One region of the Sphingomonas kyungheensis genome, then DNA from elsewhere that is predicted to be linked to it. Evidence: riboswitches for the same ligand, from Rfam matches in the RefSeq annotation. Region 1 holds a riboswitch; the other holds the start of a gene.
What was found. Region 1 has a riboswitch for glycine ahead of V8201_RS11805 (L-serine ammonia-lyase). Riboswitches for the same ligand answer to the same signal wherever they lie in the genome.

Region 1 (5,363 bases):
GTAGAGGCCGGCGTGGTCGATCAGGCAGCGCGTGCCGTCGCAGGTCCGCTGGAGTGCGCCGGCATGGTCGGTGAGCAGCAGGTCAATCCGCTCCCACCCCTGCCCGATCGCATTGTGTACCGCCCCGCCGCTGCGCGCCTCATACCAGAGGACGATCGGCACCAGCGCCTCGACCTGCGTGCGCCAGTCTTGCGCGACGCCGGCCTGGTGCTCCGCCGCGACGACGGCGATCAAATCGACGCCGCTATACGCATCCGCCTCGCCCCGCCCGAAGCTGCCGCCGAGTCACAGCGCGTCGAGATGCGGTACGTCCCGCATCGCGCGGGTGATGGCGGTGATGAAAGCGTCCTGCCACATGATGCATCCCCCTGCCCTGCCATCATAGCGGCGACGCCGGCGCTGCGGGAGGCCGCCGCCGTGTCGACCTGTCGGGATGTCGATGGCTCGTGCCGTTTGGTCGGTAGTGTTGACACGTCGACACATCGACACATCGACACGTCGAGGCGTCGAATGTACGACGATAGCGAAGGCGGATCAGCGGAGGGGGGAAGGTTCGCGCAGAGGCGCAAAAGACGCAGAGAAGCCCGGGAGGATGGTCCGGCCCTCTTGTGCCCCGCCGTCGCGGGATCGCCATGCGGCGCAGCCGCTGTCCGGATCGCAGGGACACGTGCCGCATCCCCGAAAGCAACTCCTCCGCGCCTCCGCGCCTCCGCGCCTCCGCGTGAACCAAAACCGGCCACTTCGCGGATCGCCGGACGATGGATCACGCGAAGACGCGAAGACGCGAAGAAAAGGAGGTTCACGCGGAGGCGCGGAGGCGCGGAGAAGGACGCGCTAGAGGAGCGCCCTGCCCTCCAGCGGCGGCTGGGAAGGAGCAATGCACTGGCACACAGCCCCTTCGCGTCTTCGCGTGATCGTCACGCGGCGTCACCCGCGACCCGGCCGCTCGGGATGCCGCGCCGCTCACGACAAAGGCATCACGTCGTATCATCGACCTGTCGACACCACGACACTTCGACAGCCCGCCCAACGGAATATCAGACGCCGAAGGCCACTCGCAGGATCGCCATGCGGCGCAGCCGCTGTCCGGATCGCGGGGACACGCGCCGCATCCCCGAAAGCAACTCCTCCGCGCCTCCGCGCCTCCGCGTGATCCAAAACGTGGCCGCTTCGCGGACCGCCGCTTGAGGGCTCACGCGAAGACGCGAAGACGCGAAGACAAGGAGGTTCACGCGGAGGCGCGGAGGCGCGGAGGCGCGGAGAGGGACGCGCTGGAGGGAACGCCCTGCCCTCCAGCGGCGGCTGGGGACGCGGAATGCGCTGGCGCGCAGCCCCTTCGCGTCTTTGCGTCTTCGCGTGAACCCTCGAGCGGCGTCAGCCGCGACCCGGACGCGAAGCATGCCGCGCCGCTCCGACAGGCATCACGTCGGATCATCGACTTGTCGACATTACGACACCTCGACAGCCCTCCCGACGAGTATCAGGCGCCGAAAAGGCGGCTCTGCTTATAGCCCGAGCGCTCGTCTCCGCCCTCCCAATCGGCAGACGGCCCCCTCCCAATAGCCGCTCTGCGCTCTTTGCGCCTCTGCGCGACCCGAACCGGCCGCCGCGATCGCCGGAACCGGACGGCGCGCACAACAGCGCCCCGTCCCCGTCCCATCGCGTCAGATCATCGACCTGTCGACATATCGACAGGTCAACATTCCACCACATTGACCGCCAGCCCGCCGAGGCTCGTCTCCTTATACTGCGAGCGCATGTCCTCGCCGGTCTGGCGCATCGTCTCGATTACCGCGTCGAGGCTGACGACGTGGCTGCCGTCGCCGCGCAGCGCGAGATAGGCGGCGTTGATCGCTTTCACCGCGCCCATCGTGTTGCGCTCGATGCACGGGATCTGGACGAGCCCGCCGATCGGGTCGCAGGTCAGGCCGAGGTTATGCTCCATGCCGATCTCGGCGGCATTCTCGATCTGGCGATTGCTGCCGCCGAGCACCGCGGCGAGGCCGCCCGCCGCCATCGAACAGGCGACGCCGACCTCGCCCTGGCAGCCCATCTCCGCCGCCGAGATCGACGCGCGCTTCTTGTAGAGCATGCCGATCGCCGCCGCGGTGAGCAGGAAGGTGCGGGCACCCTCCCCGCGCGTCGCCTGATCGCAGTCGCGCGCCACCAGCGTCTCGTAGAAGCGCAGCACCGCGGGCAGCACGCCCGCCGCGCCATTGGTCGGCGCGGTGACGACGCGGCCGCCGGCGGCATTCTCCTCATTGACCGCGAGCGCCCACAGGCTGACCCATTCGAACACTTCCGCGGGGTTGCTGCCGGGGACGCAGCCGCTCAGGCCCTGCGCGATCGCCTGCGCGCGCCGGCGCACCTTGAGCCCGCCGGGCAGCATGCCCTGCTGGGCGATGCCGCGGTCGATACAGGCGTGCATCGCGGCGCGCACCGCGTCGAGGAAGGCGTCGGTCTCGGCAGGGGCACGCCATGCCTCCTCATTGGCGCGGACGAGGTCGGCGATGCCGAGCCCGGTCGCATCGCCGAGCGCGAGCAGGTCGGCGCCCGAGCCGAACGGATGGCGCACCGCGACATTGCCCGCCGCCAGCCGCTCGCCGCGGCGCAGGATCGCCCCGCCGCCGATCGAGAAATAGGTTTCGGTGAGCGTGCCGTCGGCAGTCTCGGCGGTGAAGGTCAGGCCGTTGGGATGTTCGGGCAGGAATTCGCGCGGATGGAAGACGATGTCGCCCGGCGCGAAGGCGATCTCGGCACCGCCAGCGAGCGGCAGCCGGCACCGCGTCTCGATATCGGCGAGGATCGCCGGCGCGGCATCGGGATCGAGCCGCTCGGGCTGCCAGCCGGCGAGGCCGAGGATCACCGCGGTATCGGTGGCATGGCCGCGCCCGGTCAGCGCGAGGCTGCCGTAGAGGTCGCAGCGCACCGCGGTGACCGCCTGCCCGACGACCCGCTGGGCGAAGTCGAAGGCGGCGCGCATCGGCCCGACGGTGTGCGAGCTCGACGGGCCAATGCCGATGGTGAAGAGTTCGGCGACGCTGATCGGCCGGTCGAGGCCGCGGTCGAGCGGGGTCCGGGACTGGGACTGGAACTGGGGCAGGGGCAGGTCGGTCGGCATCAGGGTCCCTCCGCCGGCATCGCCGGCCTGCCCCCTCTGTCCCTTGCGCCTGAGATCATTATCCCGTCGGCGGACGCGGCTGCGCCTCTCTCCAGATGTTTGCCGTCGCTACGGTCCTTTGGCCTGAGAGTTTCCGGGGCGGTTGCTCCTTCGGCGCCGGGGCGGGCCCGGTCTCTCCCGTATCGACCGCGCCGCTATCCGCCGGGTCGGGGCGCCGGGTCAAGCGGCATCGCGCCGGAGTCGACGTGACGACATGTCGACGTTGCGACACCGCACGCCCGCACCGTCACCGGGCGCCGACATGTCGGGCTGTCGACATGTCGGGAGCGGGCAGGCCGCGGCGCGTGGGGGGAGCAGGCGCGGCAGGGGAGGGGGCGGTATTTCCTACTCGAAAGCACGAATGGATGCGGCCGGTGACGCCATTTCCCTAGGGATTCCCGTGCGGGGTGCCAAAAGTTCGTGCTTTCGAGTAGGAAATGGCGATGGCCCGCTCCCCCGCTCCCGCCCGCCCCGCATCCGGCTCCGCCGCCGTGCCGCACCGCGACCTGTTCACGCTCGACAGTCCGCTGCACGGCGAGATCCGCGGCGAACGCTCGCTGATGGCCTTTCCCTTCTTCGCGCTCAGCAAGAATGCGTGGATGAAGCCGCTGACCTACGATCATGCCACCGTGTCGATCGAGGTGCGGCCGTCGGCGAGCGGCGTCGCGACGATCTACGACAAGGAGATCGTCCTCTACATCGCCAGCCTGATGGCGGCGAAGCTCGAGGCGGGCGAGCATGTCGAGCAGGATTTCATCTTCACCGCGCACGATCTGTTCTCGGTGACCGGCTCCAACCATAGCGCACGCTCGTACAACCGGCTGTCCGAGGCGCTCGAGCGGCTCCAGGGTACGCAGATCAAGACCAATATCGAAGCCGGCGGGGAAGGGGAGGAGGGCTTCTTTTCCTGGCTGTCGGAAGCAAAGCTCCACTATTCGCGCACCAAGAGCGGCGAACGGCGCCTGAAAGCGGTCAAGGTACGGCTGTGCGACTGGCTGTTCCGGGCGATCCTGCTCGATCGTCACGTGCTCGACTATGCCGCCGCCTATTTCCAGCTGGGACCGATCGAGCGGCGCATCTATGAAGTGGCGCGCTCGACGTGCGAGGAAGAGCTCGACCTCGACCTTGCCACCTTCCGCCTGCAGATCGGCTATCAGAACCCGCTGTCGAACTTCCGGGCGGCGCTCAAGCAGATCGTCGCGACCGACGGCATCCCCGACTATCACCTCGAACTGGTCGAGGGCGATGCAGGCGGGGCGGCGGAGGAGGGGGCACCGCGCCGCGGCCGCCGCGCGCCGCAGAGCCGGGTGGTGATCACCCCGCGCCCGCAGCCCGGCGAGTCGGCGCTGAGCACGACTCGCGCCATCCTGGAATCGACCGAGTCGGGCGAATCGATCGATGCCGACCCGGCGGACGCCGATTCGCCGACCCCCGCCGACTGATTCGTGCCGCCATCCGAATTGTTACTCGAAAGCACGAATGGAACGGCGATTTTCTACTCGAAAGCACGAACTTAGCCGCGCCATTGTTACTCGAAAGCACGAATCGGCAGCGCATTGTTACTCGAAAGCACGAACTTTTTTTCGATTAAATACTCGAAAGCACGAATCGTAGCCGCTTCCAGTGTTGGATCAATGCTGCAACAAAGGGGCGCGGCCAACGTCGGCCGTGCAGGTTTGTTGAGTGGAATGGCCGTGACCCCATAAAGGAAAGCCCGGCACGAGGCCGGGCATCCCAGTATTCCTGTGTGACCAGCGTCGCCAAACGCCGAACACCTTATCGCAGGTAGTCAGGCCACAGGGATACTGCCGAACCCGATCCGGTTCAAGGATGCGCGTTTCGCGCCACGGAATTTTTTGTCCTCGGTCCCGGCCCCACAAGGGGATGGAAGATGACGGCGTTGACCTTCGGGGAAGCGAGCGCGCAGCTCTGCGCGCGCGTAAGGCTGGACGCGCGTGCCGTGCGGCGCGTGCCCCACCGCACCGGTGCGCCGGTGCGCCGCGACAGTATCGAGGCGGGGACGTTCGAACACCTCTTCTTCGCGCCGCCCGCCGCCGGCGAGCCCGACCGCTGGCTGCGCGCCTGCCGCCGCGCGCTCGACGCCGGCCGGCGGCTGCGGCGCGAGGCGCGCGCCGGCACCCGGACGCTGAGCGCGCGCGAACGGCCGATCGCCGCGCTGACCGGCGCGGCGGTGCGCGTCTTC
Region 2 (5,363 bases), on a different contig from region 1:
TGCGCGCGAGGCCACCGAGGCGCGACGCCGGTGCCGCCGCATCGATGCCCGTGAAGTCGACGCCGGTGGTCTGCGTGTCGCCGATCTCGAAGATCAGCGCTTCCTCCAGCATCAGCGCCTTGTTGCCGGTGGCGGTCGGTGCGGCGGGCTTGCCGTCGCCCGCGGTCATCTGCGGACGCCAGCCGCTCTGATTGATGCTCATGCCAGAACCTCCTCGAGTGCGGCGGCAAGGGTTTCGATGTCCTCCGCGCTGGTCGTCTCGGTCACCGCGACGATCAGCCCGTTGGCGAGCGCCGCCTCGCCCGGATAGAGCCGGCCGAGCGACACGCCCGCGAGGATGCCGCGATCGGCGAGCGTGCGCACGACGGGACGCGCCTCGACCGGCAGCCTGACGGTGAATTCGTTGAAGAAGCTCTCGGTGACCAGCTCCACGCCGGGCACCTGCGACAGCCGGTCGGCGGCGCGGCAGGCGGCGGCATGATTGATCGCCGCAAGCCGGCGCAGCCCCGCCTCGCCGAGCAAGGTCATGTGCACCGAGAAGGCAAGCGCGCACAGCCCCGAGTTGGTGCAGATGTTGCTCGTCGCCTTCTCGCGCCGGATATGCTGTTCGCGCGTCGACAGCGTCAGCACGAAACCGCGGCGCCCGTCGGCATCGACCGTCTCGCCGCAGAAGCGGCCGGGCATCTGGCGGATGTACTTCTCCTTGCAGCCCATCAGCCCGACATAGGGGCCGCCGAACTGCAGGCCGACGCCGAGTGACTGGCCCTCGCCGACGACGATGTCGGCGTCCATCTCGCCCGGCGCGGTGATCGCGCCGAGCGCCACCGGCTCGGTGACGACCGCGATCAGCAGCGCCTTGTTGGCGTGGCAGGCATCGGCGAGCGGGGTGAGGTCGGTGATGCGGCCGAGGATGTCGGGATATTGCACGACGACGCACGACGTGTCCGCGTCGATCGCCGCGATCAGCGCCTCGACATCGGTCTCGGCGGTCAGCGCCGGCGTCGCGGTCTGCAACTGGTCGCCGGTATATTTGGCCATCGTCTTGGCGACGCTGACATAATGCGGGTGGAGCCCGCCCGACAGGATCGCCTTGCCCTTGCGCGTGATGCGCCGCGCCATGCCGATCGCCTCCCAGCAGGCGGTCGAGCCGTCGTACATCGAGGCATTGGCGACGTCGGTGCCGAGCATCCGCGCGACCTGCGTCTGAAACTCGAACAGCATCTGCAACGTGCCCTGCGCGATTTCCGGCTGATAGGGCGTATAGGCGGTGAGGAATTCGCCGCGCTGGATGAGATGGTCGACGCTCGCCGGCACATGATGGCGATAGGCGCCGGCGCCGAGGAAGAAGGGCACCTCGCCGGCGACGACGTTCTTGCGCGCCAGCGCGGTCATGTGCCGCTCGACCGCGAGTTCGGAGGCATGGCCCGGCAGGCCGGCGATCGGCCCGGACAGGCGGGCGGCCTCGGGCACGTCGACGAACAGATCGTCGATCGATCCCGCGCCGATGACCGAGAGCATCGCATCACGATCGGGCTGGGTAAGCGGCAGATAGCGCATCATCATTCCCTTGGAAGCCCCACCCCTTCCGGGGAGGGGCTAAGATAGGTCACAGCTTCGCGACGAAGTCCGCGTAGGCCGCTTCGTCCATCAGCGTCTTGAGCTCGGCCGGGTCGCTGAGCGTGATCTTGAAGAACCAGCCCTCCGCCTCCGGGTCCGAATTGACCAGGCTGGGATCGTCGGCGAGCGCGGCATTGCCCTCGGTCACCGTGCCCGACACCGGCGCATAGACGTCCGACGCAGCCTTGACCGACTCGACGACCGCCGCCTCGTCGCCCTTGCCGAGCTGCTTGCCCGCCTCGGGCACGTCAACGAAGACGATGTCGCCGAGCTGGCCCTGCGCATAGTCGGAGATGCCGACCGTGCCGGTGTCGCCGTCGACATCGACCCATTCATGATCTTCGGTGAAATAACGGCTCATCACTTGCCTCCTGCGCGGACATAGCGGTGGGGAACGAAGGGCAGCGGGGCGACCACCGCCTCATGGATCTTGCCGCGCTGGACGAGGCGCAGCGGCGTGCCCGCCTCCGCCAGCGCTGCGGGAACATAGGCCATGGCGATCGGCGCGCCGACGCTCGGCGCGAAGCCGCCGCTGGTGACGCGGCCGATCACCGCGCCATCGGCGTCGACGACGCTGGCCCCCTCGCGCACCGGCTGGCGCCCGGCGACCGACAGGCCGACGCGCTTGACCGCGGGGCCGTCGGTGCGCTCGGCAAGGATGCGCGCCGCACCGGCAAAGTCGGCGGCCTCGCGGCGGCGCTTCGACAAAGCGAAGCCGAGGTCGGCCATCACCGGCGTCGTCTCGGGATCGAGGTCGTGGCCGTAGAGCGGCAGCCCGGCTTCGAGCCGCAGCGAATCGCGCGCACCGAGGCCGATCGGCTTGACCTCCGGCTCGGCGCAGATCGCATCGGCGAAGGCGGCGGCGGCCTCTGCGGGGATCGAGATCTCGACACCATCCTCGCCGGTATAGCCCGAACGGCTGATCCACAGCGCATGGCCGTTCCATGCGAACGCGCCCGCGGTCATGAACACCAGCGCCTCGACGCCGGGCACCAGCCGCGCGACGGCAGCGACCGCCTCGGGCCCCTGCACCGCCAGCAGGGCCTGATCTTCCATCAGGTTGAGCGTCACGTCATCGGGCAGCACGTCGAGCAGATAGGCGAGATCGTCATATTTGGTCGCGCCGTTGACGACGACATAATGGCTCGCCGCCCCGAACGGATGCTCGCCCTCTTCGGGCAGCGTCGTCACCATCAGATCGTCGAGGATGCCGCCCTCGTCGTTGAGCAGCAGCGAATAGCGGATCCTGGTCGGCGCCAGTCCCGCGACGTCGCCGGGCAGCACCTTCTCGAGCGCGGCGGCGACCGCGGCGGCGTCGATGCCGTCGCCGGTCAGGCCGACCTGCCCCATATGGCTGACGTCGAACAGACCCGCCGATTCGCGCGTCCACAGATGCTCGGCCATGATGCCTTCATATTGGACGGGCATCTCATAGCCGGCGAAGGGCACCATGCGGCCGCCGCGGGCGCGATGCCACGCGTCGAGCGGCAGCAACTGGATGGCGGGTTCGTCGCCATCGAGCTCGTCGAGCGGGTCAGGCAGGGTGTCCGGCAGCGTGTCGCTCATCAACCGTCTCCAAAAAAGGCACACGATCCGGGTCGCGGGCCAGCCGCATCCGATCTCGTCATACCCCCTCTGTCACGGTGACCTGAGAGCTTTCACCCGGCGCATAACAGGCGGCGGGCTTACCCCTTCGGTGGCTCCTCAAAGGAACGCTTTCCAGAGTGTCGATAAGGCAGCGCGCGGTCCGTTATGCCTGAGAGATTCCGGGGTGGTTGCTCCTTCGGCGGCCTCCTTGTGAAGAGGCTCTCTCCCGCGCCCGCCCATGCCGGTCGCCCGGCATCGACGTGCGATGCTCTGGCGTCCCGCAAGGGCTTAGTCAATGCGGAAAGGCCCGCATCCGCCGCGGATCAGCGCTGCGCGTTATACTTCAGCTGATCGTCGGTGAGCTGGAAGCCCACCAGCGCCTCGAACGTCGCGCGCAGCACCGCGGTGCGCACCTCGGGCCGGGCGAGCGGATCGGTCGCGGCATCCTCGTCCCCCGCCTTGCGCTTGCGGGTAAGCTGGTCGCGCACCTCGTCGGGCAGCGTCGCCGCGGCGCGCGCGATCTGCGTAGAGGCGGTGCCGCTCGCCTGCGCGCGCGTCTGGCCGGCGTCGAAATGGACGGTCACCGCCCCCTTGCGCTTGGCGGTCACCGCGGTGCCGCCGCGGACGATGGCGATGTAATAGGGCAGCACCACGTCGCGCGCCGCATCGGCGCGGGTGCGCCGCGCCAGCACGTCGAAGGTGACGCTGGTGACGATCTGGTCGCCCGCGTCGTTGCAGGCGCCGCGTACGTGCGTCATGTTGGCGACGACGTCGATCGCGCTCTCGTCACGGCTGGTCGCCGGGTCGAACAGGGTGATGTCGCCGGTCCCCGCCGCGACGCCGACGGTCGGACAGGCCGAACGCACCGCCGAGATGCCGCCTTCGACGATCTCGCCCTTGCTGGCGCAGCCCGAGAGGATCAGCGCGAGGGCGGACAGGCCGAGAATCGTGGTTTTCACGGGGACGCATACCTTTGTCGAACGGTCAGTGACGCAGTCGCCGGCGGCCCGGCGGTACGGCGCGCACCATAGGAAGCGCCTTTCGCGCGTGCAAGCAATCGCGTAGAGCGACCGCCATGGCCTCTCTTCTTCAGCCGGACGGCGGCAAGCCCGTCCTCGATCTGCTGATCGCCGCGCCGCGCGGCTTTTGCGCCGGCGTCGACCGCGCGATCCGCATCGTCGAACTCGCGATCGAGAAACACGGCGCGCCGGTCTACGTCCGCCACGAGATCGTCCACAACAAGTTCGTCGTCGACACGCTGCGCGCTCAGGGCGCGGTGTTCGTCGAGGAGCTCGATCAGGTGCCGAACGGCGCGCCGGTCGTCTTCTCGGCGCACGGCGTGCCCAAATCGGTGCCCGCCGACGCGCAGAGCCGCGGGCTCGAATATCTCGACGCCACCTGCCCTCTGGTGTCGAAGGTGCACCGCCAGGCCGAACGCCTGGTCGCGACCGGCCGCCACATCATCTTCATCGGCCACGCCGGCCATCCCGAGGTGGTCGGCACCTTCGGACAGGTGCCGGACGGCGCGATGTCGCTGATCGAGACCGCCGCCGATGCCGAGACCTTCGCGCCGGTCGATCCCGACAATCTCGCCTTCCTCACCCAGACGACGCTGTCGGTCGACGATACCGCCGCGGTCGTCGCGGTGTTGCAGCGCCGCTTCCCCAACATGCTGCCGCCGCGCGGCGAGGACATCTGCTACGCCACCTCCAACCGGCAGGCGGCGGTCAAGGCGATCGCCGCGGCGTGCGATGCGATGCTGGTGATCGGCGCACCCAATTCGTCCAACTCGGTGCGGCTGGTCGAGGTGGCGGAGCGCGAGGGGATTCCGGCGCGGCTGATCCAGCGCGCCGCCGATCTCGACTGGCGCTTCCTCGACGGCGTCGGCACGCTCGGCATCACCGCCGGCGCCTCGGCGCCCGAGCTGCTCGTGCGCGAGCTGGTCGAGCTGCTCTCGACCCGTTTCGACGTCACCGAGCGCGAGGAAGAGACGACGCGCGAGACGATCGCGTTCAAGCTGCCACGCGGGCTCGACGCCGCGGCATAGCCGCCCGCTTCCCCGGCCCGCGCCCGGGGGCGCGGCAATCGGGGGAGGAACACATGGCCGTCTACACCCATGTCTCGGCGGAGGCGCTGTCCGCCTTCCTGCGCCGCTATGA

Region 2: linked by a shared signal. The riboswitch ahead of gcvT (glycine cleavage system aminomethyltransferase GcvT) and the one ahead of V8201_RS11805 (L-serine ammonia-lyase) in region 1 are both predicted to bind glycine.

What each region holds. Positions count from the first base shown of each region.
Region 1 covers NZ_JBBBDM010000005.1:6,594-11,956, reverse strand. Annotated here, with positions in the region: gene V8201_RS11810 (hypothetical protein) at 1-234, opposite strand, end outside; gene V8201_RS11805 (L-serine ammonia-lyase) at 1,697-3,121, opposite strand; glycine riboswitch at 3,223-3,311, opposite strand; gene V8201_RS11800 (replication initiator protein A) at 3,604-4,602, shown strand; gene V8201_RS11795 (helix-turn-helix domain-containing protein) at 5,052-5,363, shown strand, end outside.
Region 2 covers NZ_JBBBDM010000002.1:494,642-500,004, reverse strand. Annotated here, with positions in the region: gene gcvPB (aminomethyl-transferring glycine dehydrogenase subunit GcvPB) at 1-202, opposite strand, end outside; gene gcvPA (aminomethyl-transferring glycine dehydrogenase subunit GcvPA) at 199-1,557, opposite strand; gene gcvH (glycine cleavage system protein GcvH) at 1,607-1,978, opposite strand; gene gcvT (glycine cleavage system aminomethyltransferase GcvT) at 1,978-3,183, opposite strand; glycine riboswitch at 3,243-3,350, opposite strand; glycine riboswitch at 3,351-3,443, opposite strand; gene V8201_RS06420 (hypothetical protein) at 3,528-4,163, opposite strand; gene ispH (4-hydroxy-3-methylbut-2-enyl diphosphate reductase) at 4,280-5,251, shown strand; gene thrB (homoserine kinase) at 5,305-5,363, shown strand, end outside.